Regions from separate parts of the Anaerosinus massiliensis genome, predicted to be linked through region 1. Evidence: riboswitches for the same ligand, from Rfam matches in the RefSeq annotation. Region 1 holds a riboswitch; each other region holds the start of a gene.
What was found. Region 1 has a riboswitch for glycine ahead of BN6559_RS14925 (amino acid permease). Riboswitches for the same ligand answer to the same signal wherever they lie in the genome.
Positions count from the first base shown of each region.

Region 2: it holds a riboswitch for glycine, as region 1 does, so the genes downstream of both, gcvT (glycine cleavage system aminomethyltransferase GcvT) here and BN6559_RS14925 (amino acid permease) in region 1, are expected to answer to the same signal.
Region 3: it holds a riboswitch for glycine, as region 1 does, so the genes downstream of both, BN6559_RS05885 (ABC transporter substrate-binding protein) here and BN6559_RS14925 (amino acid permease) in region 1, are expected to answer to the same signal.

Region 1 is NZ_LT575483.1:3,107,502-3,118,325, forward strand. It holds gene BN6559_RS14880 (ABC transporter ATP-binding protein) at 1-482, shown strand, start outside; gene gpmA (2,3-diphosphoglycerate-dependent phosphoglycerate mutase) at 729-1,430, shown strand; gene BN6559_RS14890 (desulfoferrodoxin family protein) at 1,560-1,985, shown strand; gene BN6559_RS14895 (alpha/beta-type small acid-soluble spore protein) at 2,186-2,413, shown strand; gene BN6559_RS14900 (amino acid permease) at 2,958-5,060, shown strand; gene BN6559_RS14905 (HAD family hydrolase) at 5,231-5,845, shown strand; gene BN6559_RS14910 (HD-GYP domain-containing protein) at 6,349-7,419, shown strand; gene BN6559_RS14915 (MarR family winged helix-turn-helix transcriptional regulator) at 7,463-7,915, opposite strand; gene BN6559_RS14920 (methyltransferase) at 7,912-8,928, opposite strand; glycine riboswitch at 9,129-9,204, shown strand; glycine riboswitch at 9,208-9,288, shown strand; gene BN6559_RS14925 (amino acid permease) at 9,519-10,824, shown strand, end outside.
Region 2 is NZ_LT575483.1:2,620,684-2,631,507, forward strand. It holds gene BN6559_RS12630 (DUF2019 domain-containing protein) at 1-290, shown strand, start outside; gene BN6559_RS12635 (DUF362 domain-containing protein) at 498-1,619, shown strand; gene BN6559_RS12640 (ketoacyl-ACP synthase III) at 1,903-2,883, shown strand; gene BN6559_RS12645 (DMT family transporter) at 3,332-4,273, shown strand; glycine riboswitch at 4,419-4,506, shown strand; gene gcvT (glycine cleavage system aminomethyltransferase GcvT) at 4,669-5,772, shown strand; gene gcvH (glycine cleavage system protein GcvH) at 5,775-6,161, shown strand; gene gcvPA (aminomethyl-transferring glycine dehydrogenase subunit GcvPA) at 6,163-7,509, shown strand; gene gcvPB (aminomethyl-transferring glycine dehydrogenase subunit GcvPB) at 7,506-8,957, shown strand; gene BN6559_RS12670 (radical SAM protein) at 8,945-9,745, shown strand; gene BN6559_RS12675 (radical SAM protein) at 9,742-10,728, shown strand; gene BN6559_RS12680 (lipoate--protein ligase family protein) at 10,706-10,824, shown strand, end outside.
Region 3 is NZ_LT575483.1:1,161,245-1,172,068, reverse strand. It holds gene BN6559_RS05930 (putative hydro-lyase) at 1-66, shown strand, start outside; gene pxpB (5-oxoprolinase subunit PxpB) at 92-844, shown strand; gene BN6559_RS05920 (5-oxoprolinase subunit C family protein) at 835-1,842, shown strand; gene pdxT (pyridoxal 5'-phosphate synthase glutaminase subunit PdxT) at 2,090-2,671, opposite strand; gene pdxS (pyridoxal 5'-phosphate synthase lyase subunit PdxS) at 2,677-3,555, opposite strand; gene pdxR (MocR-like pyridoxine biosynthesis transcription factor PdxR) at 3,684-5,120, shown strand; gene BN6559_RS05900 (amino acid ABC transporter substrate-binding protein) at 5,300-6,085, shown strand; gene BN6559_RS05895 (amino acid ABC transporter permease) at 6,480-7,124, shown strand; gene BN6559_RS05890 (amino acid ABC transporter ATP-binding protein) at 7,141-7,902, shown strand; glycine riboswitch at 8,380-8,481, shown strand; gene BN6559_RS05885 (ABC transporter substrate-binding protein) at 8,695-9,864, shown strand; gene BN6559_RS05880 (ABC transporter substrate-binding protein) at 10,163-10,824, shown strand, end outside.

The DNA.
Region 1 (10,824 bases):
CCTATCGGACGTTTCATCGTGCACAGTGGAAAAACTTTAGAAAAAAAGTGCAGTTTATATCCCAATCGCCAGAGACTTTTTTTGACCCGCGACTTACTTTGGAAACTAGCCTGCGGGAACCGTTTATTGTGCATGGATTGAAGCAAAGGGAAGTATGGAATGAAAGTATTGCATACTATTTGTCGCTTGTTAAACTTCATGAAACAGTGCTGGAACGTTATCCACATCAGCTCAGCGGCGGTGAAATTCAACGCTTAAGTATTTGTCGGGCACTTTTATTGGAGCCGGAGGTTTTGATATTGGATGAACCAACCTCCATGCTGGATCTATCTGTACAAGCGCAGATTTTACAGTTGCTAAGAGATCTGTTTAAAGAAAGGAAACTAACCTGTCTGTTTATTTCACATGATCAGGCCGTTCTTGAATGGATTTGTGATGAGATAGAGTATTTGGAGGATGGGAGAATTTGTCCATCCATTTGAAGAATATAAAGATAAAAAAAGAAAAAGAGAAAACTTCAATTGATGGTGATCGTCAGTTGGAGTTTTATTTTATAAATTTGTTTTATCATGTATGATTTTGGCAGGGGTTTTTGATCTTGTGGGGAAATGTAAAGATAGAGAAATCTATTTGAAAATTTATGAAGCGTAGTGATAAGGAAGAAAGTTTTTTATTTGAATTGAGGGGTTATAATAAAACGAATCTTAAAATAGAGGGAAGATGAAAAGATGAAAAAAATAGTTTTTATCAGACACGGCGAAAGTGTCTGGAATAAGAAAAATTTATTTACTGGCTGGACCGATGTTGATCTGACAGAAAAAGGAGTTGCTGATGCCAGAAATGCCGGCAAGATTTTACGGCAGGGAGGGTTTTTATTTTACATAGCATATACATCTTCACTAAAACGGGCGATTAAAACCTTACATCATGTTTTGGATACAATGGATTTGTTATGGATTACTGAGTATAAAACGTGGGTACTCAATGAACGGCATTATGGTGCTTTACAGGGGCTGAATAAGGCGGAAACTGCTGAGAAATATGGTGCTGATCAGGTGAAAATCTGGCGTAGAAGCTATGATGTGAAACCGCCGCAATTAGATGAGGAAAAAGCACAAGAACAGGCGCAAGAAGAAAAATATAGAAACGTTTCTCCTGCATTATTGCCAAGAGGGGAAAATCTCAAAGAAACAGTGACGCGTGTTGTTCCGTTTTGGCAGGATACGATTGTTCCCTTGCTGCAGCAAGATAAAAAGATTATTATTGCTGCGCACGGCAATAGTCTGCGAGCTTTAGTGAAATATATTGATAAGGTACCGGATGACGAGATTGTCAACTTGGAGATACCGACAGGCGTTCCCTTGGTTTATGAATTTGATGATGAATTGCAGCCATTGAAACATTATTATCTGCAAAACAGTGTTCAATAGACGAGCAAAATCTAGCATAAAGTTCGTCTTAAAAATAAATAGATTGACAAATATGTATAGAATATATTAGATTTAAATTATGCAGACTAGCATTATATTTCTCATGTTCTATGAAAAGGAGGCGTTATTATGGCTAAAAATTTGGAGATTTACAGATGTTCTGATTGTGGGTATATGTTAGAGGTTGTTGATTCGAGGAAAAAGAATGCCGAATCTCATACGCATACGTGTGATGACGCGATAAGTTGTTGTGGGAAAGCAATGGAATTGTTGGAAGCCAATACTGTAGAGGCTTCAGCAGAAAAACATCTGCCTGTGGCTGCTTTTGAGGAAGACCATAAATTGGTTGTGAAAGTTGGCAGTGTTCCGCACCCAATGATTGCTGAACATTATATTCAATGGGTTTGTCTTGTTTATGGTGAAACTACACAAAGAATTAAGCTTGAAGCTGGTCAAGCGCCAGAGGCAACTTTCAGTGTAGGCGACGTGAATGAGGTAGATATATATGAATATTGCAATCTGCACGGTCTTTGGAAAAGCACCATTAAAAAATAGTAGAAAATATAGGTCGTTCGTAACTAGAGCGTTAAAAGAACGAATTATAATTTAGATAGGGTTATCTGATCATAGAGCATGTACAAAATTCGAGAATGACTTGAATTGTATATGCTCTATTTGTTTATTTTTAGTACAGCTCACATATCTAAAATAGGTTTGGTAAAACTATAGATATCAACCGATTGGAGGAATGAAAAATGAATGAGAAATATCAAGCAGCGGATGGCTTAGATTCATCAATGCCGGATAAACATGAGGTTGCTAAAGAGCTGGGAATACCACTCGATCAAGGCTATAATGGAGATTTGACGACCAAAGATGTGGGGCGAATTGGCGGTAGAATGGGCGGCAAGATTGGCGGACAAAAGGTAAGAAAGATGATCCAAGCAGCAGAAGCCGAGATGGCAAAAGAGGATATGCATTAGAATTTGGATGCGGTTTACTTTGTTTGATACGTTCATTATAAAAACTAGGGCATGTGCATGATGCAAGAACAACTTGGAATGCGCATACTCTAGTTTTTTTTTTATGGTTGATTCATAATAGAGATGGACAAGACATAAACATCTTAAAGTCTACGATAAGAATAGGTGTAAATTTGGAATGTTTTGTTTACGCTTGGAAAGATGCTATTCCATTATATGGAACGTTTTATTTCCAGTGATGTAAGTCTATTATGTTTTTATTGCTTTTAAAGGTTGGCACATAATTTGCGTTAATTATAGGATAGATAAAAGCTATAAAATTGAATTGATGCGGAGGTTTGTTTCATGCATATTGGCTTAGTGAAAGAAATGAAGAATGATGTGTATTGGTTTAGCTTAATCAGGAAGAAAGTATTTTATCAAATAAGATCGTAAAAATATTCAGTTTTAGTTTTTAAAATAAGAATTCAAAAAATTCACAAAATAAATCGGTTTATATCTTCGAGTGTTTATGATCAGCAAAAGAACATGGAGGTATTTTTATATGAGTCTAAAAACTACGCAAAAGACAGATAGTCATTTAAGTGCAGATTTAGGGTTAGTTACCGCATTATCATTGGTTGTAGGTATGGTTTTAGGCGCTGGGGCATTTATGAAGCCTCCTGCTGTACTTGCAGTGACAGGCGATACAAATTTAGCGTTGGCGGCTTGGGCTGTTGGTGGTTTATTGTCAATGGCTGGTGGTTTATCTTTATGTGAATTGGGTGTTTTGTTTCCTCGGACGGGCGGTGTTTTTGTTTATTTGGAAGAATTGTACGGAGCTAAGGTTGCGTTTTTATTTGGCTGGATGTTAAGTATTATTTTTGGACCAGCACTTGTAGGCGCATTAACCGGATATTTTAGCTCGGTTTTTTGTTTGTTATTTAATGTTTCCACGCAGTATGCACCAGTTGTTGGTGCTGGAGCACTGGGATTTATTGCTTTCGTAAATTCAATTAATGTGAAAGCATCTGGATATTTGCAGACAACGGCTACTTTTTGTAAGCTACTTCCTGTTTTATTATTAATAACTTTTGGATTGCTTAAAGGAAATGGGCAGGTCGCGTTATTCAGTTCTGCTGCATCAGGAGTAGCTGCGACAGCACCATTTTCCGTTGCAGTATTAGCTACCTTGTTCGCTTATGATGGCTGGGCGCAGGTCGCATCCGTTGCTGGAGAAATGAAGAACCCTGGGAAAGTACTGCCTAGAGCCATTATTGGCGGATTAACCTTTTTACTCATTGTATATTTAAGTATCAATACAGCCTTCTTCAAAATTTTTGGGGTTGAGCAGATGATCGCATTAGGGCATGATGCTTCTGCCGTAGCTGCACAGCAGATGTTTGGTGTTTTTGGCGGCAACTTGATTGCTGTAGGCATCATGGTTTCTATTTTGGGTGGGCTCAATGGTTATATCATGACGATCTCCCGTAATATTTATGTAATGGGAGAACGGGGTCTGGTTTTGGGATCAGGTTTTTTACGCAAAATTGATGCGGATAGCAAGGCACCGGTAAATGCGATGCTTGTGCTGGTTTTCTGCTCGTTCATTTATTATCGGATGCTGGATGCGGATAAGCTTTCAGATATTGCGATGTTTTCAATTTGGATTTTTTATTTATTAACCTTTTTGGGTGTGTTTATTGCGCGTAAAAAATTTCCCGATGCACCGCGTTCTTATAAAGTGCCGCTGTATCCTATCACTCCATTGATTGCCTCGGCTGGAGCTGTTTATGTAATCTATGGTATGTTGAGTGCACATTTTTGGAATGGGATCATCTCGATTGTTTTAACTTTATCTGGTTTACCGATGTATTATTATTTAAAAAATAAAAATAGAGCGAGTTCGTTTTTGGAAAAATGGAAAACTTGTTATATTGTCGGTGCAAGTGTGATCTGTATATTGGGATTGCTGACGGTGTCAACTCGATTTATTGATACGCGGGAAGAATTGCGTGTTGCAGTAGATCCTACGTTTGCTCCGTTTGCTTATGAAGAAAATAGCGGACGGATGGCGGGCTTCGATATTGAGCTTATGAACAAATTGGCAGATAAGGTGGGCGTTAAGGTAACTTATCAAGTTACGCCATTCAATAATATTTTTAATACGATGCGGAATGGATATGCTGATTTGGCTATATCTTCTTTAACGATTACGCCGGAGCGCAAAGAGGATGTTATTTTTACGAATCCATACATAGAGAAAAGTGGATTTGGTTTGTTGGTAAAAAAAGAATCCAATCTGCATAATATCCAAGATTTAAGAGGCAAGACGGTTGGTGTACAGCGCGGTTCAACAAGTGAAATTTTTGTGCAGCGATATCATAATTTCAAAGTACAATTTTTCAATTCCAATATCGATATGAGTACTGCTTTTAATCAAGGGCAAATCGATGCGATCATTTTTGATCGGTTGATATTAGAACATTTTATGGCGAAGGGGATCATTGAGGATGGTGCTATCGTAGAAATGCTCAATCAGGAAGATTATGCGATTGCTTTGACGAAAAAGTATAAATCAATCGGGGACAAGATGAATGAAGCTTTGGAAGAAATGAAGAAAAACGGGGAATTGGATGCTTTATATCAAAAATGGATAGAAGGATAATGACATCCATAGGTTGACTAAAAACTTACTCCAACTGCTATTGAAATGCAGTTGGAGTTTTTTTTATGGTCTGTATAATGTTATAATGATAAAAAGATTATACAATGAAGTTATGCAACTGTTTGTACTTCATAATATGAGGCAGAAAGAAGGTTTTTATCATACGTAGTATTATATTTGATGTGGATGGCACTTTATGGGACACGACAGAAGTTGTGGCAGGGGCTTGGAATAAAGCAATTTCAGAAGTTGGCGGTACGAAGGCAGTTGTAAGTGCTGCTGTATTGAAGAAAGAATTTGGCAAGACGATGAGGGTGATTGCCGATAACTTATTTTATGATGCTGATGAAACAACGAAAAAACTGTTAATGGAAAAATGCTGTATCCATGAACATGAATTTATAGAAGAAAATACGGCAAATCTTTTGTTCTCAGATGTAGTAGAAACGATAAAAAAACTTTCTGAAACTCATCGTTTATTCATTGTGAGTAATTGTCAGGCTGGCTATATTGAACTGTTCATGAAAAAGGCAGGAATTGAAGACTATATTGAAGACTGGGAATGCTTTGGTAATACAGGTAAGGGAAAAGGCGATAATATTACGTGTTTGATGAAAAGGAATAAGTTAACCGATGCTGTATATGTTGGTGATACGCAGGGAGATTATGAAGCGACGCAAATAGCGCAAATTCCATTTATCTTTGTAAAGTATGGCTTCGGGCATGTGAAAGATTGTGAAAGGTCTATCGATACAATCACAGATTTATTATCTTTGGCAGAATGATAATAAATCTGATTTAGAATTTGATTTGTAACTTGTCTTTGAGAGTTGAGTTAAATTAATCTCGGCAATAATTTTAATGATATAGGGCATTCTATGAATTTTTGCAAATATCTTGTAATTGTAAAAAGATGCATAGTAGAAATTTATATAAAAAGAGCGGATATGGATGCTTTAATTAGAGTTTCCATATCCGCTCTTTTCGTTTTTATTTTATGCTAGTTTGGCGGACTAAAGAGTACAGTAAACGGTGACAAATAACATGTAAAAGAATTCTATGCCGTTTATCATAAAATAATGTTTTGCATTTGGTTATCATGATGAATTAAAAAAAATACAGGAAAATTGGCTGACTATGTCGAATTAAGTTATAATATTTGCTTATTTCCATAAATTGTATAAATGAAAAAGTTGCTAACTTGCCAGGATAGACTGTGGTGTATTTTTTGAAATTTTGTTCTAATGGATGACGAGTCATCAGATAAAATATAGATAGGTGGTGCAAAATGACTTCTAATCAATCGATAAATAAAAAAATAGTTGAACAAAAAATAGAATATTTAGTACCTGGAATGGAACTGGCGCAGGATATATGTGCAACGAATGGATCCATACTAGCCAGTGAGAATACAATTATTAATAAATCTCTTATTGAAAAACTACAAAATTGGGATATTGAAAAAGTAGCTATCGTTGCAGAAATGACAGAGAATCCATTGGCTGACCTTGAAGTTGAGCAATTTTTAAATAGCTATAATCAATCCGTGACCGTTGTACAGCAGGCCTTTGATAATATCCGTCAAACAAAAGAAGTTCCAATTGAGGCATTTGCACAAACTGCAGATGAAATTGTGGATAATATATCGGATAACAGCAGCCTTGTTGATCAGATGTATAACTTGCCTAAATGTGATGATTATACGTTTCGACATAGTGTCAATGTCAGTGCCATTGCAGCACTAATTGCTACATGGCTGAAGTACCCACAGGAAAGTATCAGTGCGATTGCGTTGGCTGGACTTTTGCACGATGTAGGAAAATCTCAGCTGCCGACGGAAATTTTGAATAAACCGTATAAACTTCCTCCGCAGGATTATGCTTTATACCAGACCCATACAGCAATTGGCTATGATTTGGCAAGTAAAATACCCAATGTAGCGCAAAGTATTCTAGCAGGCATCTTGGACCATCATGAACGGGAAGATGGATCGGGGTATCCAAAGGGCTTGAAAGCCGATGACATCCATCCTTATGCGAAAATTATCGCTGTGGCGGATATGTTTGATGAAGCTCTGACCATTAATTGTGATACACCTGGTGTGGTTAGTCCGTATGCAAGCTTAAGTAAAATACGCGAGGAAATACATAGAATCGATGCAAAAGCTGGGATTATCTTTATGGATAATATGATGAATTTTCTCTCGGGAAATCGAGTTGTACTTAGTAATCATCAGGAGGGACGCGTCGTTTTTGTCAATAAAGATAAACCGTCTCATTCCATCATACAGCAGGATGATGGTACGGTAATCAATTTAGCAGAGAAAGAAGATGTTTGTATTCATCATGTTGTGAAGTGAATACAAACATCTTGAAAATCTACAATTGATGGATGAATCTTTATTAAAAATGTCGTTCAATCAAATTTTCAGCATGTTGAAAGAAATCATGCAGGACTTGTAATTCATGGTCATTGAGACCATCGATATAATCGAATAACGGGCGATCATATTTTTTATGGTATGCATCGTGTAGTTTATACGCTTGCGCTCCTTTTTCTGTTAAAAAGAGGCGCAGGCGTTTTTTATGGGCAATGTCTTCTTCTTTTGTTAAAAAGCCTCGTTCTTCTAATTTACGGATTGTTTTTGCGACAACGGCACGGGTGATATTGAATTTTCTAGCCATTTCAGAAATGAAAATACCCGGATCATCGCCTACCAGTTTAAGCATATGAATTTCACCGCGGTAAAAAGTCATATCTTCTGAACCAAAATTTAATACGTGCGTCTTACCATTCGCAATTTGTTCAGTTAGTTGGATGAAATGATGGATCACTTGATTTCTTTTGTCGCTCATGCTAGACTCCTTCTGTAAAATTTTCCGGGCATGTCTTTGAATATGCCGCCTGTGGTTCCGTTTTGTACACAGGTGAAACCTTGACGTAAGAGGGCCGATTCAATCGTCGGTCTTGTCAGTAAGATATCCAAACCGTCCAGGTGACTGGAGAGCCAGCCTAAAATGACTTCCGGCGGAGATTGATAATCCGCACTTACCGTATGTGATACAAGGTATAGATATCCGTTAGGTGACAGCGCGTGATAAAGTTTATTTAATAGTTTATCTGGATCACCGCCCGAAAAATCTAAAATACCGGATGCAATGATAAGGTCATATTCACCGCCGAGTTCATCTACATTAAAATCGCCGGCAATGACCTTGATAGATTCTGTGAGATTGTGTTGTTCAATCAGGGTTTGGGGCAATTTGGCTACACTGGGATGCTCGAATATCACCCCCTGGCATCCGGGAAACGCTGAAACAGTCTCTATTGCTAAAATACCGTTTCCGCCGCCAAGATCTAAAATTTTTTTTGGAGCACCGTCTTTGTATAGTTCGGAAAGTGCAGCAAGTAGTGCTTGTACGCGTCCTGTATACATTTCAGGAATACTGACGCGTGCTGATTCATAAAAGTCATAGACGTTTACGCCGCTATTGTCCGTAATGATTTGCGCATCTGCTCCGGTTTGTATTCGATCGTCTAGGTTGGCAAGCGACATCATTTTTTCTCGGAATAAAAGATGTTCACCGAGATAGAGCGGACTATTTTCATTCAGAAATTCGTTGCTTTCCTTCGTATTGCGGTATTTATTTTCATGCTTTTCCAGCAGACCAATGCAAGCTAAGGCGTTTAGATAGAAGGAAAGGTTGCGTTCGTTCAGGTTTGTCTTTTTTGCCAGTGAATTTGCTGTTTCTAAGTTCTCGAGTGCGGAGAAAATGCGAAGCCGAAGCGCAGATAAAAAAAGTTCTGTTGCACGCTTTTGATGCAGCATTTTGTAATAAATTTGCGGATTTCCTTGAGGATGTATCATTTTTTCACTCCTTTATTTTGTTCTATTTATGTATGCCAAGTATACAATGTGATTATTATGTATGTCAAGCATACATGGTGAAATTTTTCTTAAAAAGTAGATGGCGATGATTCGTATTGGAAAATATTTAATGATTGCTATTTAGAAAAATAGGTGTTAAAATACATATCGTATGTTATTAATTTCATATTGAACTTCGTATGAAGATAATGGGAGAGAGATTTTATAATCCGCCGAAGATGTTATGCTTTCAGGCAAAAGGACCGTTATTGGACGAAACTCTGGAGAGCCTCAATTGAGCACCGAAGGAGCAAGCTGATTTAATTTAAATTAGTGAATCTCTCAGGTAAAAGGACAGAGCAGACAAACTGTTTATTTTGAGGTCAAATTTTATATTTGACCTCTTTATGCATTTTTTGAGGCCAGATTTTTATATTTGGCCTCTTTCTGTATTTTTAGAGAAAGTTTTTAGTATTTTGTACGATCTGCTGATTGTGCAATGTGTTATCGTATAACGTTACAGAGTGAATGTACAGCTTGGACCTGGCACATACGGGGGAAATCGTAAGAATTGGAAAGGTGGAGTCGATATGTCGGAAAACCAAAATTTATCGAGAGGATTAAAAAATCGCCATGTGCAATTGTTGGCGATTGGTGGAGCAATCGGTACAGGATTGTTCTTAGGATCGGGCAGATCCATACACTTGGCGGGGCCCTCTATTTTATTTGCCTATATGATTACTGGTGTTATTTGTTTTTTTGTAATGCGGGCGCTTGGGGAATTATTGCTTTCTAATTTGAAGTATCATTCTTTTGTCGATTTTGTTCGTGAGTATATGGGAAATGGAGCGGCATTTATTACAGGATGGACCTATTGGTTTTGTTGGATTTCATTGGCGATGGCTGATGTAACTGCTGCCGGACTCTATATAGAGTATTGGTTTCCCAATATCGCACAGTGGGTTCCGAGTTTGATCATTCTCATGATTTTACTGATTATGAATCTTACGGCAGTAAAGTTATTCGGTGAGATGGAATTTTGGTTTGCTTTAATTAAAGTGGTAGCGATTATGTCATTGATTGTCATCGGGACATTTATGATTATCAAAGGATTTTCTACGGATGCAGGTGTATCCAGCTTTACAAATCTCTGGAGTTATGGCGGGTGGATTCCAAATGGAATCAGCGGATTTATTCTCTCTTTCCAAATGGTTGTATTTGCATTTACAGGGATTGAATTGGTCGGCTTAACTGCTGGTGAAACTGAAAATCCAGAACGTGTAATTCCAAAGGCAATCAACAATATACCAATTAGAATCATTATCTTTTATATCGGAGCACTTCTCGTTATTATGAGTATCTATCCATGGACTTCAATTAGTCCGGATAAGAGCCCATTTGTGCAGGTCTTTTCTGCAGTAGGAATCGCGGCAGCCGCAACGATTGTAAATTTCGTTGTATTAACTTCAGCTGCATCTGCTTGTAATAGTGGAATTTTCAGTACAGGTCGTTTAGTGTATTCTCTGTCGAAAGAAGACAATGCACCAGCGTCCATGAAAAAATTAACTGCGAACCAAGTCCCGGCAAATGCAACAATATTTTCAACAATTGTTGTTTTGATTGCGGTTATTTTGCAATATATTATGCCGGAAGGTGTGTTTGTACTCATTACGAGTATATCAACGTTTTGCTTCATTTTTATTTGGGGTATTATTACGGTTTGCCATCTAAAATATCGCAAGCAGAATCCTGAACTTGCCGCAAGAAGTAAATTCAAAATGCCGTTGTATCCACTCATGAATTATGTAATTTTAGCATTTTTTGCTTTCGTTTTAGTGACGTTAGCATTGAATGAAGAAACTCGTATTGCTTTGTTTGTAACGCCAGTCTGGTTTA
Region 2 (10,824 bases), 490 kb from region 1:
AATCTTTGCGTAGAGGAGACTCAAAGACTGGTAATAAACAATATCGAATTATCAACAATATTAGTCTTGATTTAAAAGCCAATCCTCAATACGGAATTGAACGTTTAATTCCATTTTTAGATCATCCAAATGCAAATGTTAGATTAACTACAGCGTTTTTCTTAATACCGATAATGCCTGAGCAAGTGAGAGCTGTTTTAGTAGAACTGTCCGCTGGTAGAGGAACTGTTGCTTTTAATGCAGAAATGATTTTATCGGAATGGGATAAGGGAAATTTGAAGTTTGATTAAATAGCTTACATTCCTGAAAAATGTATTATGTAATTGCCTGATTAAGATCAATATAGGTTTAATCTATAAGAGGTGTTTGTTTGGGGGCAGGAGAAAGTATTAGATTTGAGAGTATTGCTTATTTTTGGATGATCTATTCAATAAGAATGATTGTACAGTTTGTTTTAATAATTGATATTACTTAGAAAAGAGGGATATATTACTCACATGACAAAAGTAGCAGTAATAAAAGCCGATGCCTACGACACCAAAGTCGTAGACCAAGCCATGCAAGAATTACTCTCCCATTTGGGTGGTATAGAAAAATATATAGACCCCGGCGATAGAGTTTTAATAAAGCCAAACATGTTAGAAGCTGCGGATAAAGCGTCCGGGATAACTACTCATCCGGAGGTTGTGCGGGCTGTCATACGGGAAGTGAAAAAGGCGGGAGGAATTTCGGTTGTTGGAGATTCGCCGGGATTGGGGAGTACTTTAAGGGTAGCGGAGAAGTGTGGAATACTGGAAGTTTGTCAGCAAGAAAATGTGGAGTTGCTGGATTTTAATGAGAGTGTGGAAGTGAAATACCCACAGGGGGAGATTGTAAAGAATTTTGCATTGGCAAAGGCTTGTTTGAATGTGGACAAGGTGATATCGGTAGCAAAGATGAAGACGCATTCGTTTATGGTGGTAACGGGTGCTGTTAAAAATTTATTCGGTTTGTTTGTTGGGCATAATAAAGCACAGTTTCACCTTAGAATGAAAAAGATGAGTGACTTTGCGCATCTGTTGGTGGATTTGCAGCAATATATGAAGCCGTGTTTGGCTATTATCGATGGCATTAGCGGCATGGAAGGTGCTGGACCACGTAATGGAGACAAGATCCATTGCGGTATATTATTGGCGAGTGATAATAGTTTTGCCGTTGATTTAGTGATGGCAGATAAAATGGGATTTGCGGCAGAGCAATTACCAGTTTCAATCATTGCATTACAGCAAGGTTTGGTTCCTTCATTGTCGATGATTGATGTGGTAGGCAGTGCGAGTCAGGTGCAATTCCAATTTAAAAAACCACGTACTGTAGAAAATCTGGAGAATAGAATTCCGGGGTGGGTTGTCAGACTTGGACAGAACCAGTTGACTGCCAGGCCGCATATCAACGAACGATGTATTGGCTGCGGACGCTGTGCGGAGCATTGCCCGCCTAAGACCATTGAAATACGAAATCGTAAAGCTGTGATTGATTATCGAAATTGTATTCGTTGTTATTGCTGTCAGGAATTATGTCCAGAAAATGCAGTGGTATTAAAGGAAGGCATACTTTTGCGTCTGCTTCATCGTTTGGGGTGAACGCAGGCACTCATGGTATGTACGAAACGCATGATTTTGAATCGTAATATAAAAAGCTTGTTTTATATCTCTTAAATAAACTGAATTTATGAAAAGAAAATCCCAACTTTATTAGGTTAGTTGGGATTTTTTTTGTACATATTAAAATATAGCAATAGGATTAAAAATTATTTTATTTTTGAAAGTACATTTGAATTAAAAAGTAGTTTGCGTTATAATAATATTGTTAGAAAATTAGAACCTGGTACTAGTAACTGGTGATATTGTCGTTTAGGAGGTAGTTATGAATAACGAGTCAAAATCAAAAATAGTTGGACTAGGTGCATATTTGCCAAAGCGAAGATTAACAAATTATGATCTTGAAAAAATGGTGGATACAAGTGATGATTGGATCGTGCGTCGGACAGGTGTAAGAGAAAGACGTCTGGCAGCAAAAGACGAATTTGCCAGTGATTTAGCGATAAAAGCCGTTGCGCAATTGATAGAGAAATACAATGTTGAAATCGGTGATGTGGATATGGTGATCGTAACGACGTTTACACCAGATCATTTTACGCCGACGGTTTCTTCTTTGGTACAGGGGCATTTTGGGATAAAGAAAGCCGGGACGATGGATTTAAATGCTGCTTGCACAGGGTTTGTCTATGGTCTATGTGTAGCGGATTCATTAATTACAGCTGGTCATAGTAATAAAGTTCTAGTGATTGCTTCTGAGGTAGTATCTAAAGTAGTGGATTATTCTGATCGCAATACCTGTGTGCTTTTTGGTGATGCTGCAGTTGCTGTATTACTTGAAAGAACAAATGGAAAAGGCAATTTTCTTGCTTCTTATTTTACCTCAGATGGCAAGCAGGCACAGAATGTTACTTGCAGTAATTTAGCAGAGAAAATAAATAACCACGAGATTAAAAAAACGCGGTTATTTGAGCAAGAAGGAAAGCTCTTATATGAATATGTGATGAAAAATATTCCTGATGGTGTGAAAAATGTATTAGGGAAAAGTGGGCTGAGCTTTGATGATATCGCGTGGTTTGTTCCGCATAGTGCCAATTTACGTATGATAAAAGCGCTTTGTGATAGACTGGATTTTCCGCTGGAAAAAACTTTGATCAGTAATGAGTTTTATGGGAATACATCCTCGGCATCTATTCCGCTTGCAATGTGGATGGCACTAGAAGAAGGAAAAATCAAAGCAGGCGATAAAATGATACTATACGGATTCGGTGCCGGTCTGACACATGGTGGAGTTGTAATTGAGTGGTAGGAGTATAATAGGTGTATGTTTACGTTTACATCATGAATAAAATAGAATATAATAAGTATATACTAAATAAACCAAAAACGCCCTGCGTGAACAGGACGTTTCGGTTGAATACGAGGTTAGGTTAGCACTTTTAAGGTAAAAGCAAGTAGTGCTACTACCTTAATAAGTACCATGCCATCTATCTCAAGATCCAAATGGAACTTCATAAGGTTCACCTCCTTGTATTCAGTTTTAAGGACGTAGTTAGCGCTGCGTCCTTAATTATTATAATATAATATTGTTAATTTTTACAGCTCGGGCACCGAGCTGTTTTTTTATGAATGATTGACAGGGAAAGAATAAGTATGATTAAATGTTTAATAATATTTATTTTCCGTAAGAATTGAAAAACTGATTAGACGAGTGATAAAAATAAAGTATCTAATTTTTATCTAAGAGGAGTATAAGCGTGGAAAAACAAAGTCTTACTAAAATCTATATCATTTTATTACTAGTGCCCTTATTTTGGGGCGGGGCATTTGGTACCACAAAGCATGTTTTATCGGAGATCGCCCCGATGACGACATCCGCGCTCAGATTTATGCTTGCGGGTTTTCTTATGCTTGCATGGAGTGCTTGGCGCAAGGAGCTTGATTGGACTAGCATAAAAGAAAACTTTTTCAGTCTATTTGCCTTGGGGGCAACAGGTGTTTTTTCCTATAACTATTTTTTTGCTACGGGTCTGCAATATACATCAGCGATTACTGCGGCATTGATTATTGTCGTGAATCCTGTGTTTACCACATGCATTGCCAGTTTTTTTATGGGAGAGGCATGGAATTGGCGTACGTTAGTTGGAGCGGCAATATCGTTTATTGGTGTTTCCTTCGTCATTAGCAAAGGTGACTTGAGTATTTTGGTGGATATGTCGATTGGTACTGGTGAAGTATATTTATTTGGTTCGGTGGCAAGTTGGGTAATCTATACTTTGCTTGTAAAGAAAACTTCACGTACGATGGGAAATGGTGCAATGACTTCCGTATCAACCATGATGGGGGCTGTAATGTTGCTGTTGATTTCTATTGTAAAAGAAGATCAGTGGGGCAATGTCATGCATGTATCAAATCAAACGATGGTAGAGATTGTATATTTAGCTGTATGCAGTACAGTTTTTGCGTTCTTATTATTTAATTGGGGTGTGCAGCGTATTGGTGCGACGAAGGCAGCGGCTTATATTAACTTTACCCCGCTCAATGCGGCGTGGATTGCTGTCTTATTTTATGGAGAACAATTTTCAAGTTACCATTTGATTGGTATGGTGATAACGATTACGGGGGTATTAATTACTACGCGGAATAAAGTGCGACCCGTGGAATCTAATATGAAAGATATCGCTGTTTCGAAATCATAGAGGTCAAAATAAAAAATATTTATTTTATAAATACGTTATATTTGTAAATAAAAATTGTATACTTTAAACATAGGAAAATTCAATTGACATATATGGAACAACTTGTTAATATGAGCATAAGTATGAAAATTAAATAGACGATGGAATGATGGTTACAGGAGAGATCGTGAAATGCGACGCCGAAGGAGCAAGCGCTTTGTCAAACTCTCAGGCAAAAAGACCGTAACCGGACTGCACTCTGGAGAGAACGCTCACGTGATGAGCGTCACCGATGGGGAGCCTTTCTAGTTTAGGCAAAACTCTCAGGTACAACAGACAGAGACAAAGGTGGATTCGTCCGCCTTTGTCTCTGTCTTTATTTTTTACCCAACAATAAAAGATGGAGGAGAGGGATTATGACAGCATTACAAAAGACACCCTTATACGAGACTCATCTGGAACATGGCGGTAAAATCGTTGAATTTGGAGGTTGGCTGCTTCCCGTACAATATAGCGGGATCGTAGAAGAACATCGCGCTGTTAGAGAAAAGGCGGGACTATTTGATGTTTCCCATATGGGAGAGGTTCTTGTAAAAGGTAAGGACGCTTTAGTATTTTTGCAAAACGTAGTAACCAATGATGTAGCACGGCTTGTTTTGCATAAAATACTCTATACACCGATGTGTTATCAAGATGGTGGTATTGTGGATGATTTACTGATCTACAAACAGGCGGATGATGAATATTTATTGGTTATCAACGCCGCTAATATCGAGAAGGATTGGCAATGGCTGCTGGCAAACAAAGCGAATTTTGCTGTTGAGTTAACAAATTTATCCGCATGTACTGCACAATTAGCATTGCAAGGGCCTATGGCGCAAAAGATTTTGAGTGAATTAACAGATACGCCATTGGGAAGAATTGAATATTATTGGTTTTTACCAAAAGTCATAATTGCGGGGAAAGAAACGCTTGTATCAAGAACCGGGTATACAGGTGAGGATGGTTTCGAGATTTACTGCCAGAGTGAAGATGCCACTGCGCTGTGGGACGCGATTATGGACGCAGGAAAGCCTTATGGAATATTGCCGGCTGGATTAGGCGCGAGAGATACTTTGCGTTTCGAGGCTTGCCTGCCGTTATATGGACATGAATTATCCAAGGATATTTCACCGCTGGAAGCAGGCATTGGCATGTTTGTGAAATTAGATAAAGGTGCGTTTAACGGTAGAGATGCTTTGGCGGAGCAAAAGAAAGATGGCGTGAAACGCTGGATTGTTGGGGTTGTGATGAATGGTCGAGGCATTGCGCGGGCTGGATATCCGGTAATTGCTGAGGGCAGGTGTATTGGCACAGTTACGACAGGAAGCTATGCACCAACTATAGATAAGAATCTTGGTCTTGCTTTAGTAGATGTTGGATTTGCTAAGGTTGGTCAGCAATTTGATATAGAAATTCGCGGCAAGCATGTAGCTGCGCAGGTGATTCCTAAACCATTTTATAAAAGAGAGGGGAAATAAGGATGCATATTCCAGCAGAGCTAAAGTATTCCTGTGATCATGAATGGGTAAAAATTGAGGGGAATCGCGCAATTGTGGGCATTACCGATTATGCGCAGTCACAGCTTGGCGATGTCGTCTTTGTTGAAGTTCCGGAAGTTTATGTGGAGATTGCTGTTGGAGCGGGGTTTTCCGTCGTAGAATCCGTGAAAGCAGTATCTGATATCTATGCACCGTTGAGCGGTACGATCGTCGAGGTAAATGATGCGCTTGCTGATGCACCGGAGCTCATGAACGAGGATCCGTATGGTAAGGGCTGGCTGGCTGTAATTGAACTTGCCGATCAAAGCGAGTTAGACAATTTACTGAGCAGCGCAGCTTATGAAAAATTGCTGACGGAGGAAGATTAACATGGCTTGGAGCTATTTGCCTCATACTGATGAAGATCGCCATGCTATGCTTGCAGAAATCGGTGTGGAAGATACCGAAACATTATTTCGTGATATTCCGGAAACTTTACGATGTAAGCGTTCCTTAGATTTGCCGGCTGCACGATCGGAACCAGAGCTGGTAAGAACTTTGCAGAGCTTAGCAAAGCAAAACGCAAATCTGCAATCGTATACTTGCTTTTTGGGCGCAGGTGCATATGATCACTACATTCCGAGTGTCGTTGATCATGTCATCAGGCGTTCAGAGTTCTATACCGCTTATACACAATATCAGCCGGAAATCTCGCAGGGATATTTACAGGCATTATGGGAATATCAAACGATGATTTGTCAGTTAACCGGCATGGCAGTTTCGAATGCTTCTATGTATGACGGTGGTACTGCTTTAGCGGAAGCCGCGATGATGGCTTGTGGGGTTACGCGACGGCGTGAAATTTTGGTCGCCCGCACCGTACATCCAAATTATCGCGATGTGCTCCATACTTATGGCATGGATCGGGATGATAAAATAACGGAATTTGATTACATAGATGGCACGATTGATAAAGAAAAATGCGGGCAGCTGCTCAATAAAAATGTAGCGGCAGTGGTGATACAATCGCCAAATTTCTTTGGCTGTATTGAAGATATAAGAGAGATAGCGGCACTTGCACATGCACAGGGGGCACTGCTTATCGTAGCAGTAGATCCGATTTCCTTAGGACTGTTAGAAGCACCGGGCGTGCTTGGTGCAGATATTGTTGTTGGCGAAGGTCAGCCTTTAGGCTTGCCAGTTTCTTTTGGCGGTCCTTATTTAGGCTTTTTTGCAACGAGCGAAAAGTTGATGCGCAAGATGCCGGGGCGAATTGTCGGGCAAACGGTAGATCATGAAGGAAATCGTGGGTTTGTGCTGACTTTGCAGGCACGTGAGCAACATATTCGCAGAGAGAAGGCGACGTCCAATATCTGCTCGAATGAGGCCTTATGTGCTTTGACCGCAGCCGTGTATTTGAGTGCAGTGGGGAAAGAGGGCTTACAGCAGGTAGCCGCACTATCCTTGCAAAAAGCGCACTATGCGCAACGAGAATTAACGAAATTAAAAGGTGTGTGTACTGCCTTTGGGGCAAGTTATTTTAAGGAGTTTGTGATACAGTGTGCACACCCGATTCAGGAGATCAATGCTGCATTGCTGCAAGAAAACATCATTGGCGGGTTGGATTTGGGGCGGTATTATCCGGAACTTGAAAATTGTATGCTGCTTTGCGTAACAGAAAATAGAACACACGAAGATATCCATCGATTGGTAGAAAAATTGGGGGCGATCTTATGAGAAAAGCACAAGCCTTAATTTTTGAAACGAGTAAAACAGGTCGCTGTGCGATCGATTTGCCAAGCTGCGATGTGCCGGAAGAAGCGATCGATACACTGATTCCCAAAGAATTTCTTCGCGCGGAGCCTGCACCTCTGCCTGAACTTAGTCAGCTGGATTTAATGCGCCATTATACGGCGTTATCAGGGCGTAATTTTGGTGTGGATTCTGGATTTTATCCGTTGGGTTCGTGTACGATGAAATATAATCCGAAAGTCAATGAAGATGTTTGTCGGTATGCCGGTTTTGCTTCTTTACATCCTTTGCAACAGCCTGAAAGTGTGCAAGGTGCACTTAAAATCCTGTATGATATGCAGCAATATCTTGCCGAGATTGCGGGAATGGATGCGGTAACGATGCAACCAGTTGCCGGTGCGCATGGTGAATTGACAGGGCTTAAACTGATTTGCGCCTATCATCGATATCGAGGACAGGATCGGACGAAGGTGATCGTACCGGATTCGGCGCATGGTACCAATCCAGCTTCGGCTGCGGTATGCGGACTTGAAATTGTGGAAATCAAATCATGTGCAGATGGATCCATTGATGTAGATGCACTTCGAGCAGCCGTTGGTTCGGATACGGCGGCACTTATGCTGACGAATCCGAGTACGTTAGGTCTATTTGAAACGAAAATCAGTGAAATCGCTGATATCGTACATGAGGCAGGCGGACTTTTATATTATGATGGTGCGAATGCCAATGCGATTATGGGAATCGTCAGACCGGGAGATATGGGGTTTGATGTAGTGCATTTTAATTTACATAAGACTTTTGGCACACCACATGGCGGTGGCGGACCGGGGGCGGGCGCTGTTGGTGTCAAAAAGAGCTTGACTCCGTTTTTACCGGTGCCGATGATTACATGGGATGGCAGCCAGTATCTATTAGAGGAAAAACGACCGCTTTCAATTGGAAAGGTACATTCTTTTTATGGAAATTTTGGTGTGATTGTACGCGCGTATGCGTATATCCTTGCTTTGGGCGCAGAGGGTTTGCGGCAAGCCAGTCTGGATGCTGTCATGAATGCGAACTATTGTCAGCAAAAGTTAAAAGGCGCGTATGATGCACCGTTTGAGCGTTTCTGTATGCATGAATGTATTTTGACATCGAAAAAACAGCAGCAATATGGTTTACATACATTAGACCTTGCCAAACGTTTACTCGATTATGGCTATCATCCGCCAACGATTTATTTTCCGTTGATTGTTGAGGAAGCGATGATGATCGAGCCGACGGATACGGAAAGCAAGGAAACTCTGGATGCGTTTATCGACGTGATGCTGAAGATTGCCCAAGAGGCTGAAACGAATGCAGCCGAGATCCAAAGTGCACCGCATACAACGGTCGTTGGACGATTGGATGAAACGCTGGCCGCGCGAAAACCGGTGGTAAGATGGCGGGGATAATCTGTTTCAGCTATCCAAATCAGACAAAGTCGGTCAGTGTCACTGCGCAGGAATGCGCGCAGGATTGTGCGCATTGCGGGGGGCATTATCTAAAACAAATGCTGCCGATTTCGGCAATTGAGGCAAGCGATGCCAAAAGTTTTTTAATTAGTGGAGGCTGCGAAGCGGGCGGTCGTGTTCCAATTGGTGCGCATATGAAAGAATTGAAAGCAGCTAAGAAAGGCAGACGTTACAACCTTCATGTAGGCTTAATCAATCAAAAAGAAATTGATCAAATCGCGGAGATCGCAGATTTTGTTTCTTTTGATTTTGTAGGTGATCAGGAGACGATTCGTGAGGTATTCGGCTTGCAAAAAAATGTGGAAGATTATATGCACTGCTATCAGGCCCTTAGGCAGAAGGTCAACGTCATGCCGCATATTTGCATTGGACTGCATGGTGGCGAGATTAAAGGAGAATATAAGGCACTCGAACTTTTGCAAAAGCTCGGAATGGATGGCTTGACGTTCATCATTTTCACTCCTACGCGCGGTACGCAATATGCAGATCGTTTGCCGCCTAAAATGGAAGAGGTCGTCAAGTTACTAAAGTGGGCACGGCGAACTTGTCCGGAAATTCCTATCCACTTGGGCTGTATGCGTCCAGGTGGACGTTATCGGAATGAGATTGACCAATGGGCAGTAAAAATCGGTTTGGATACGATTGTGAATCCTACGCCCAAAGCAGTAGAATTGGCGAAAACATTGGGGCTGACAATTCATCGCAGTGAGGAGTGCTGTGTATTATGAATGTTTGGAAGTTATCGGCGGGGACGGCGTGTGTGATCGGTAAGAAAAAAATGAAGGCAAAAGATTTGCCGACCACTGCGTATATTATGCTCGGAGAAAAGTGTAAAAATCATTGTCGATTTTGTGCGCAGTCGCAGGAAAGCACTGCACGAACCAATCTGCTTTCCCGGATCACCTGGCCGTCTGTTGCTTGTGAAGAGGCGGTGCAGGGGATTGCAAGTGAACATCAGGCAGGCAGGATCAAACGTGCTTGTTTGCAGATTGTTGACAGTGAGCATAGCTGGGGTGAAACGATGCAAGCTTTAGATGCACTGCATCATCACAGTAAAATTCCGATTTGTGTTTCGAGTCATTTGGATACCGTAGAACAGGCAAAAGAACTTGTGGAAAACGGTGCGCAAAGAATTTGTATTGCGCTCGATGCGGCTACACCGGAAGTATATGAGAAAGTGAAAACAGGGGATTGGTCTGCGAAATGGAACTTGCTATGTGCATGTGCAAAAGCATTGCCGGGGCGTGTTACGACACATCTTATCGTAGGCTTGGGTGAAACCGAGCAAGAGATGACTGAGAGAATTTTGCGCTGTATCGAGCGGGGCATTTGCGTTGGTTTATTTGCTTTCACTCCAATTCGTGGCACAGCTTTAGCCGATGCGTTGCCGCCAACGATTGGGCAATATCGGCGGATACAAATTGCACATGCAATACTAAAACATGGTGATAAGCAAGATCGAATTGTATATCAAAATGGCCGAATCACTGCATTCCAGTTGCCAATTGCAAAATTATTGCAGGTGCTAAAGAATGGGCAGGCCTTTCAAACCAGTGGTTGCGCGGATTGTAACCGTCCCTACTATAATGAACGGCCTGGCGGAGTACTTTATAACTATCCGCGACCGCTCACCCAGACCGAAGTAGAGCAGGCGATTGCAGAGAGTGAGATTGTGAGGGGAGAGGCGTATGAAGTGGCGCGTCATACATAGCGGCATTGCAGATGCTGCAACCAATATGGCGGTAGACGAAGCGATTTTATCCGCCCACATTGCCGGTAAAGTACCGCCAACCCTTAGGTTTTATGG
Region 3 (10,824 bases), 1.9 Mb from region 1:
ATTACCCATGCACCTGGGCACATGTTTATTACAGATGTTCGTGATGAACAGTATGGCGTTTTATAAAACTGCGTAATACGAGGTGAAAAGTGTGGGAAAAGCAAAAGACTTGCAAGTAGAGTTCTATCCGCTGGGTGAAAATGCAATTATGATTGAGTTTGGTAAATCTATTCATCCGGAAGTCAATCGCAAAGTGATGGCATTGGTGCATTATTTAGAAAATCACCCTTTTAAGGGGATGATAGAATATAGTTCTGCTTATAAAAATGTGACGATTTTTTATGATCCTGTATTGGTGCATACATTGCCTATTGAAATAGAAGAGAGCAGTATGCCGGTATCTTACTGTAAAATGATCAAATTACTTGAATCGATGCTTGCAAATTTAGATATGAATCGGCAAGAGACAGGGAAAGTAGTGGAGGTTCCAGTTTGTTATGGCGGAGAATTTGGACCGGATCTCGCCTTTGTTGCTCAGTACAATCAATTGTCGGTTGAAGAAGTAATTGAGATTCACAGCAGTGGGGCATATTTGGTCTATATGATTGGTTTTGCGCCGGGATTTCCGTTCCTTGGCGGTATGTCAGAGAAAATCGCTACACCACGGCGTTCGTCGCCAAGATTGGCGATACCGATAGGCAGTGTGGGAATTGCCGGAAGTCAAACAGGTGCATATCCCATTGAAACGCCGGGGGGATGGCAGCTTATTGGGCGTACGCCGGTGGAGCTGTTTTGCCCGGAACAGAATCCTCCCACATTATTAGAGGCTGGAAATATTGTGAAGTTTAAGCCGATAAACAAAGCGGAATATGAAGCGGTAAAGGGGGCTAAAAAATGCAGGTAAAGGTCATTAGCCCAGGTCTTTTGACGACCCTCCAAGATAAGGGGCGTATTGGTTATCAAAAGCATGGAATCATTGCCAGCGGAGCGATGGATCCCTACGCTTTTCGTATGGCGAACATTTTATTAGATAATGAAGAGAATGAAGGCGTTTTGGAAATTAGTTTTCTGGGACCTGTACTTGCTTTCCAAGAAGATACGTTAATCGCGATTACAGGTGGTGATTTGTCACCTACGATAGACGGTGAGCCGGTGCCTATGTGGCGGCCTGTGCTCATAAAAAAAGATCGTGTTCTTCATTTTCGTATGTTAAAATCAGGTGCGCGTGCTTATCTTGCGGTGGCTGGAGGTTTTGATGTTCCGGTTGTCATGGGCAGTAAAAGTACCTATATGCGTGCGGAATTGGGTGGATTTAAAGGACGTGCACTCTTGGCCGAAGATACGCTAGTCACGTTGCAGACAAAAACGCAAATGGAGAAGTTCAGACCTGTACTCTGTAAATCGTCGGTAACGGGCGGCTTTCTTACGACGTATTGGTTTTTTGAACCCACGCATATTCCTTTGGGCGATGCACCAATTCAAGTGCGCGTGACGCGGGGAAATCAGATGGAATCTTTTACAGAGACATCGATTGCTGCATTTTTTCGTACGCCCTATGCTGTCACACCAGCCTCAGATCGTATGGGATATCGACTGGACGGTGCAGCTTTGCAATTGATTTCTCCGCTAGAGATGATTTCAGAGGCTGTTTCGTTTGGGACAGTACAAGCACCGCCGGATGGCAATCCGATTATCTTGCTTGCTGATCGGCAGACGGCGGGCGGGTATCCGAAATTTGCGCAAGTAATCCATGTCGATTTGGCAGTTATTGCGCAAATTTGTCCAGGCGGTATGATACAATTCACTGAAGTGTCGTTGAAAGAGGCAGAGAACCTTTATCTGCAACGGGACGCCTATTTGCAGAAAATCCAACAAGCAGTGAACTTTTATCTACAGAAGTAAAAGCAGAACATAAATGAAAAGAGCAATCACTGGGCAGTAGTGATTGCTCTTTTCGTTTATACGAGGGAGTATAGATTGTGAATTACAAAGCAAAAATCAAAGCGGTAGCGATAACTGAATTTTGCTTTGTAATTAAACAAAAAACAAAAAGATGCTATGAGAAAAATTTCTCGTAGCATCTTTGCTTTTATGAACCTAAGTATAGTCGGAGTTTATATTCTTGTCAATCAAAAAAATTTTATCGCGGTTATAGATTGCTTTGTACCTTATTGCAAAAATATCGATGAAACGATAAATCTCCTGTTAATTCTGGGTGAAAGGCAGTGACGAGCATATTGTGTTGCTCGGCAGCGACGATTTTATGATCTACTTCGGCGAGGATCGTTACAGTGTCAGCGGCACTTTCGATATAAGGTGCACGAATAAATACGAGAGGGAGGGGATGACCGGCAATTGCAGGCAATGAAAGTTCTGTTTGAAAACTGTCGAGCTGCCCTCCGTAAGCATTGCGTTTTACGACGATATCCATCGCATTAAAATAGTTCGTTTCCTGGTCAATAATTTTTTTGGCGAGCAAAATCATGCCGGCACATGTTCCCCAAACTGGAAACCCTGTTTGAATTTTAGCAGCAAGTGGTTCTAGCAGATGAAAATATGTTAAGATTTTTGCCATTGCCGTTGATTCTCCGCCGGGAAGAATCAATCCATCCACTTGTTCAATTTCTTCTAATGTTTTGACAGCGATGCCGTTCACATTTTCGGTTTTATGAAGCGCAGTTATATGCTCGGTTATTGCACCCTGTATCGCGAGAACACCAATGGTAATCATAATACTTACCAGCCTCTATTTGCAAGTAATTCTGATTTTTGCAAGGTGTCGATTTCAATTCCTACCATCGGTTCGCCGAGATCTTCAGAGATTTTAGCAAGCTTTTCTGGTTCATTGTAAAAGGTGGTTGCTTCAACGATTGCTTTAGCGCGTTTTACGGGATCACCGGATTTAAAGATTCCAGAGCCTACAAATACTCCTTCTACGCCAAGCTGCATCATCAGTGCCGCATCCGCAGGTGTTGCAATACCACCGGCTGCAAAATTTACGACTGGTAATTTACCGTTATCGTGAACATATTGGATTAAATCGTACGGTGCACCATATTCTTTGGCAATTGACATGAGTTCCATTGACGAAGCTGTTTGTACACGACGCATATCCTGCAGCATCGTGCGCATATGACGAACTGCTTCAACTACGTTTCCAGTTCCTGCTTCGCCTTTGGTACGAATCATGGAAGCACCTTCACCGATACGGCGTAAGGCTTCGCCAAGATTTCTTGCACCACAAACAAAAGGAATTTTAAAGGCGGTTTTGTCGATATGGTTAACATCATCTGCCGGCGTTAATACTTCACTTTCATCAATGTAATCTATGCCGATGGCTTCGAGAATTTGTGCTTCAACAAAGTGCCCGATTCTCGCTTTGGCCATTACAGGAATGGATACCGCTTCTTTGATTGCGCGGATCATTTTCGGATCGGACATGCGAGCGACACCGCCTTCTCTGCGGATGTCGGCGGGGACGCGTTCAAGTGCCATAACGGCAACAGCACCGGCTGCTTCGGCGATCTTTGCTTGCTCTACGTTGGTAACGTCCATAATGACGCCGCCTTTTAGCATTTGTGCTAAATTTTTGTTTAATTCATATCTGTTTTCCATGTGAAAATTACCTCGCTTTACATTGTAGAATCAAAATAAATTTGTTAAAATAAAATTGTACCGATACGATTTTTGTGGTTTGGTACAAAATTTTTCTTATTCTAGCAGAGTAAAATGGAGATTACAAGATGAAAGATGAATTTGTTGATTTTGTATCGATACAATTAATAAAGGATAAAAAAGAAGCGTTGTATGTGCAGCTGTATGACCAATTGCGAGAGTACATAATCAGCGGAAAGTTGTCGCACGGGTATTTACTGCCACCGGTAAGAAAGTTTGCCAAGTTTTTAGCAATTAACCCGGGAACGGTTATGAGTGCTTATAAACTTCTTGAGAAAAATGGTTATATTTTTTCAAGAGCTGGCAGTGGAAGCTATGTTGCGGAGCTTTCTGATGTCGTTGATCAAGAGGATTGCGAAAAACAGGATGAAGAAGAAATTGATGCGATTGAAATCTTGTCACCAAAATTTGATGAAACCTATATCAACTTAGCCAGTATTGCCTTAAATCCTGATTTGATATCGGTAGAAGCATTTAAAAAAGTGCTGATTGAAGTTTTAGACCGTGACCAAGGGTATGCATTTAGTTATCAAGAAAGTCAAGGGTTTTATCCATTGAGGGAATCAATTGCCAAGGATTTGAAAAAGAATGGTGTAAAGGCTGAAGCGAATACAATGCAGATTATTTCAGGGGCACAGCAAGGAATCGATATCGTCGCCAAGGCTTTTTTGAATTATGGGGATTATGTGTTTACGGAAAATCCCACATATCCGGGGGCGATTGCTGCATTTCGTTCGCGGGGGGCTAAAATTATCGAGATCCGTATGGAGGAAGATGGAATTGCAATTGAAGAACTTGAGGAAAAACTACGTAAATTCAGACCCAAGCTAATCTATGTTATGCCCAATATCCAAAATCCGACGGGGGCTTCTTATTCTGTGGTTAAACGAAATCGCTTGATGGGGCTGGCTCGGTATTATAATACAATCATTCTTGAAGATGATTATATTAGCGCATTAAGTTATGGCAAGGAGATGATGGCACCGCTGAAGGCGATTGATCGAGATGACCGTGTCATCTATTTGAAAAGTTTTTCTAAAATTTTCATGCCTGGATTGCGGCTGGCGTTTTTGATGATGCCGGAGCATTTGGTCAGTAGGCTGTTATCGGTAAAACATAACTCTGATATTTCTACTTCGGGATTAACACAAAGAGCATTTGACTTGTATTTACGAAAAGGTATTTGGCATGCGCATATTGCACAGATCAAGGCAATGTATTTGGAACGATTTAATGTAACACTTGCCGCGATAGATGCCTATATGCCAAGAACTGTGAAGGTGATAAAACCACAGGGCGGTTTATCCATTTGGTTGGTATTGCCGATGGGCGTATCTGCGCAAGTATTGGTTGAAGAAGCACGTAAACGGCAGGTGCTGATTACGGAAGGTGCGCCATTCTTTCCACGCCAAGCCCCGGATTGTTACGTAAGAATCAGTTTCGCTACGGCAACGCCGGCTGAAATTCAAAATGGAATTCGAATCATTGCTCATTTAATCAAATAAAAATGTTTTAAAATAATGCGTGTAGAAGTAATATCACGAGGTTTAACGAGCTAGATAGAGAAAATGCATTTTATTTTTTTACAAATGCAACAATTTAAAGGTTTCATGTTTTAGCGAACTAAAGTATAATAGAATATAACATACCGTAAGGGATAAAAAAAGTGAGTGAGGGATTGGGAATGAAGAAATTAATTGCGTTGTGCGTACTGGTTATAATGGCTGCTGCATTTATGGCTGGCTGCGGTGGTGATACGGCAAAACAAGATACGGCTAAGAAAAAAATTGTAGTCGGATTTGACGATAATTTTCCACCAATGGGTTTTAAAGATGAGAAAAATAATATTGTTGGTTTTGATATCGATATGGCAAAAGAAGCTGCGAAAAGATTAGGTAGAGAAGTTGAATTCAAAGCAATTGACTGGAGCAGTAAAGAAGCCGAACTAAAAAGCGGTCGTATAGATGTACTTTGGAATGGGTTAAATATTACGGAAAAGCGTAAAGAAAATATGCTGTTTAGTGCGCCGTATATGGAAGCAAAGCAATTAATTTTCGTTCCTGTTGGTTCAGCCATTCAGGGAGAAGAGGATCTAGCTGGCAAGGTTATCGGTATGCAGAGTGCTAGCACTGCGGACGAAAATCTTGAAGCAGATGCAAAAATGAAAGCAGCGATTAAAGAGGTAAAAAAATATCCGGATTGTATTTCTGCGATGATGGATTTAGAAAATGGTCGTGTTGATGCGATTATTACGGATGAAATTGTAGGCCGTTATTACATGGGCAAAAACAAGGATAAATTTATTGCTTTAGAAAAAGCAGTTGGTCCTGTAGGTGATTTTGGTATTGGCTATCGTAAAGATGACACTGCATTACAAGGGGAAATTCAAAAAGTATTGGATGAAATGAAAAAAGACGGTACGACTGCGAAGATTTCTATAACGTGGTTTGGGAAAGATATTACAAAATAGTGCCTTTTAAAACAAACTATGGACAGATAGGTCGCGGGTCGGCGATAAGTGGAATGATATCGTTTTTATCTATTGAACTAAATCATTATTTTGTTGATTGTCTGTGATTTTATTTATAAAATCTGTATATTGGGTTAAATCGGTGGTCGTCCTTTTGTCATTGCCACAAAAGAACCAAAAAGGCTAGGCCTCACACCTCCAAAATACTTGAAAAATTACCGACTTACTAAAATCCGTAAACTCGCTTTGCTCAGACAAACGGATTTCTTAACGTAAGTCGGTAATTTTTCATCCTTCGGAACGTATTTTTCCGGAAAGGCCGGGAACGAAACCCTTGGAGACCGCAGTAAAGTTTCAAGGGATGGTAAACTGAATTTTAAAAGGGAGTTTTATCATGGAAAAAATCATTGGCATGGTGGTACCGATGCTCGATGGTATCGTTGTCACATTACAGATATTTTTTATCACGCTGGCGCTGTCACTGCCACTCGGATTGCTTTTGGCACTTGCTAGAATTTCTGGCTGGCGGCCGGTCAGCTTTCTTGTAGAGGTTTATATTTGGTTAATGCGTGGAACACCGCTGATGTTGCAATTATTATTTGTTTATTTTGCATTGCCTTCTCTGGGCATTCTATTGCCTGATTTTGCAGCGGCGTTATTGGCTTTTACGCTAAATTATGCGGCGTATTTTGCTGAAATTTTTCGAGCGGGTATTCAATCGATTGAACGCGGGCAATATGAGGCGTCGAAAGCTTTGGGCATGACGTATGTGCAAACGATGCGTCGTATTATCATTCCACAGATGATCAAACGTGTTTTACCGCCGATCAGCAATGAAACGATTACACTCGTAAAAGATACATCGTTGATTTACATTTTAGCAATGAACGATTTGCTGCGCGTTGCCAGAACGATTGTGCAGCGTGAATTTGATATGACGCCATTTGTGATTGCGGGCGTATTTTATTTAATTATGACTTTTGTATTAACGTGGATTTTCAATAAATTAGAGGCACATTACGCAAAATATGATGAGTAAGGAAGGAGGGAAGGACATGCATGAAGCAATGATTGAATTAAAAGATATTCACAAAAGTTTTCATAAATTAGAAGTGCTGAAGGGGATTCATTTAGAAATTAAACGTGGTGAGGTCGTGGCGATCATTGGGCCTTCCGGTTCGGGGAAAAGTACATTGCTCCGTTGTTTGAATCGTTTAGAGACAATTGACAAAGGCTCCATTATCGTACAGGGGGAGACTTTGGTAGAAGATGTAGATGGCATATGTCAATATGCAAATGATTTAAAATCTCGTGCGATATGCGCAAAAATGGGAATGGTATTTCAGCATTTTAATTTATTTCCGCATATGACGGTGCTTGAAAATTTGATTGAAGCACCGATTTTAGTCAAGGGCATGAAGAGAGAAGAGATCGTACCGATTGCTGAGGAATTATTAAAAAAAGTTGGTTTGCTGGATAAAAAAGATTGTTATCCATCCAGATTATCCGGTGGTCAGAAACAACGTGTTGCGATCGCCAGGGCACTGGCGATGAATCCGGCAATTATGTTATTTGATGAACCGACCTCGGCACTCGATCCGGAACTTACAGGAGAGGTATTAAAAGCAATGCGAAGACTTGCTGAAGAGCATATGACAATGATTGTTGTAACACATGAAATGGCATTTGCTCGAGAAGTTGCACAGAAAGTAATTTTTATGGCGGACGGCGATATCATTGAGGCAGGAACGCCAGAAGAAATCTTTGTGCATCCTAAGCAAGAAAGAACAAAGGCATTTTTAAAAAATATGCTATAAATAGGTGCAGCGTGTTGATAAACTATGGACAGATAGGCAGCGGGTTGGCGATAAGCACTCATCTGCGTCGTTACAGCAAGGTACTGCTCGTCGACGTACAGAAGTACGACTCCTTCACATCCCCTTACTGTGCCTAGCATCTGAGCACTTCTCACCAACCGGCAACCTATCTTCGTACTAGTTTATAAGTGGTACGGATTTCGTTATTTTCTAAGTTATCAGCATAAATATATGATTTGCCTACAGTTTAAATGCAATGATCCAATTTTTGAGATCATTGCATTTTTCTTTGTGGATCAAATCTTTTTATGTTGATAGTATTGCAAAAAAATAAACATTGTTTTATAATAGTGTTCATTCGAGTGTTTCAGACAATTACATATGTATACCGGATGAAGTCTACGGAAGAGCGGCAATTTAGCCCACCGAAGGAGTAACACTCTCAGGTACTCAAAATTTTTGAGTAGAACCGTAAATGGACGGGACTCTGGAGAGTACCCTTAAATGGGTCGCCGAAGGTGAAAACAGACAGTGAAAATTGTTTGCAAATCTCTCAGGCAAAAGGACAGAGACAAATGGTAGCAATTAAGTATACAGGATGCATGTATTCTTTATTTCTTGTGCTATTATTTTGCCGTAAGTTTCTTAGTAAATACAGAGTCAAATCAAAACGATTTGACTCTTTTTATTTCTAAGGCGTGAACTACCCTTCTTTGTTTCAATTGCAAATGGATTGTTTCTGAAATGCAGGATAAAATGTTGGTTTGATTGGAAAAGAGGGGGCGTTTATTTATGAGAAACAAAAGTAAAAAAGCGGTATGGATGTGGATGATGGTGACGTTGCTGCTTATGAGCGTAATGTCTGGTTGCGGTGGCGGAGATTCTAATAAAATTAAAATCGGTTTATTAAATGAGATGACTGGCGGCGCTGCAACATTGGGGACATCATCTGCCAACGGGGCAAATTTGGCAATTAAGGAAGCCAATGCGAATGGCGGCGTTTTGGGCAAACAAATAGAATCTGTTGCGGCAGATAATAAATCTGAACCAGCAGAAGCTGCAAATGCTATGACAAAATTGATCAATCAGGATAAAGTGGTTGCGGTTACAGGTACATTCTCAAGTTCGAATGCAATCGCTGCTGCAAGTGTCGCTGAAGCTGCGAAAGTACCTTATCTTGCTTCCGGTGCGACCAATCCAAAAGTAACAGTGGATGAAAAAACCGGCAAAGTGAACGACTATGTTTTCCGCGTATGTTTTATTGATCCATTTCAAGGTACAGTTGCTGCGAATTTTGTTTTTGATCATTTAAAATTGAAAAAAGCGGTTATGTTGATTGATAATAGCAGTGATTATAGTAAAGGGCTTGGTGATTTCTTCAAAAAGGCTTACACGGCAAAAGGCGGAGAAATTTTAGGTGAAGAAGCTTATTTACAGAAAGATCAAGATTTTAAAACCATATTAACGAAGATAAAAAGCTTAAATGCAGAAGTTATCTATATCCCTGGCTATTATGAAGAGGTTGGGAAGATTGTAAAGCAGGCACGTGAGCTTGGGATTGAAGCGGTGATGATTGGCGGCGATGGTTGGGATTCTCCTAAACTAGCGGAGATTGCCGGAAATCGTGCACTGAATCAAACGTATTTTACAAATCATTATTCTGTAGATGCAGATGATGCTAAAGCAAAAGCGTTTGTTGAGGCTTATACCAAAGAATATGGTCAAAAACCAGATGCTTTGGCTGTACTTGGATATGATGCGGCACGTGTACTGATTGACGCGATGAAAAGAGCAAACAGTGCGGAACCGGAAAAAATTCGTGAAGCACTGGCTGCAACAACCAATTTCGATGCAATTAGTGGTGAAACGACAATCAATGCGACGCATGATGCGGTGAAAAGTGCAGTGATTATTGAAATGAAAGATGGAAAGCAAGTATTCAATACGAGTGTAAAGCCTTAAAGGCATGTTGCATGCTCCTGTGTATTTTCATACAGGTATAATGTACGTTGTATACATCATCTATTTTACAAAAAAGTATTGCATAAGAAAAAAACATCGATTATAATAACATTATTCTAAGAGATAGATAATCAAATAAGAACAGCAGGATTATTTTCGACATCGAAAATAGCAATGAAAGCTATTCAGAGTCAAACCATAGATTGTGGTTTGACTCTTTTTTATTTTATAAATCTATCTTGCAGAAGAGGATTCTACGCATGGTCATCCATTGAAAATAGAAGGGGGTATTGTAACTATGAATTTTAGCAAGAAGAAACTTTTAGCGATTTTTATTGGTACTTGTTTGACTGCAACAGCATTAGCAGGTTGTGGTGGCGGCTCTGATGCGAAAGATATCAAAATTGGTATGGTTGCAGAAATGACGGGGGGCAGTGCTACGTATGGTACATCACTTGTAAATGGAGCCAAATTGGCGATCAAAGAGAAAAACGCAAAAGGCGGTGTACTTGGTAAACAAGTTTCAACTGTAATTGCAGATAACAAAAGTGAACCGTCTGAATCAGCAAATGCGATGACAAAAATTATCAATCAGGATAAAGCGATTGCTGTGACGGGGATTTTTACAAGTTCCAGTGCGATTGCAGCTTCTAGTGTAGCAGAAGCAAGTAAAATACCTTTCCTTACAGTTGGTGCAACGAATCCTAAAGTAACGGTAGGCGATGACGGAAAAGTAAAAGATTATACGTTCCGCGTATGTTTTATTGACCCATTCCAAGGCACTGTTGGAGCAAATTTCGTCTTGGATGAATTAAAACTCAAAAAAACTGTGATGTTAATTGATAACAGCAGTGACTATAGTAAAGGCTTGGCATCTTTCTTTAAAAAGGCTTACACTGAAAAAGGTGGAGAAATTGTAGGTGAAGAAGCGTATCTACAAAAAGACCAAGACTTTAAAAC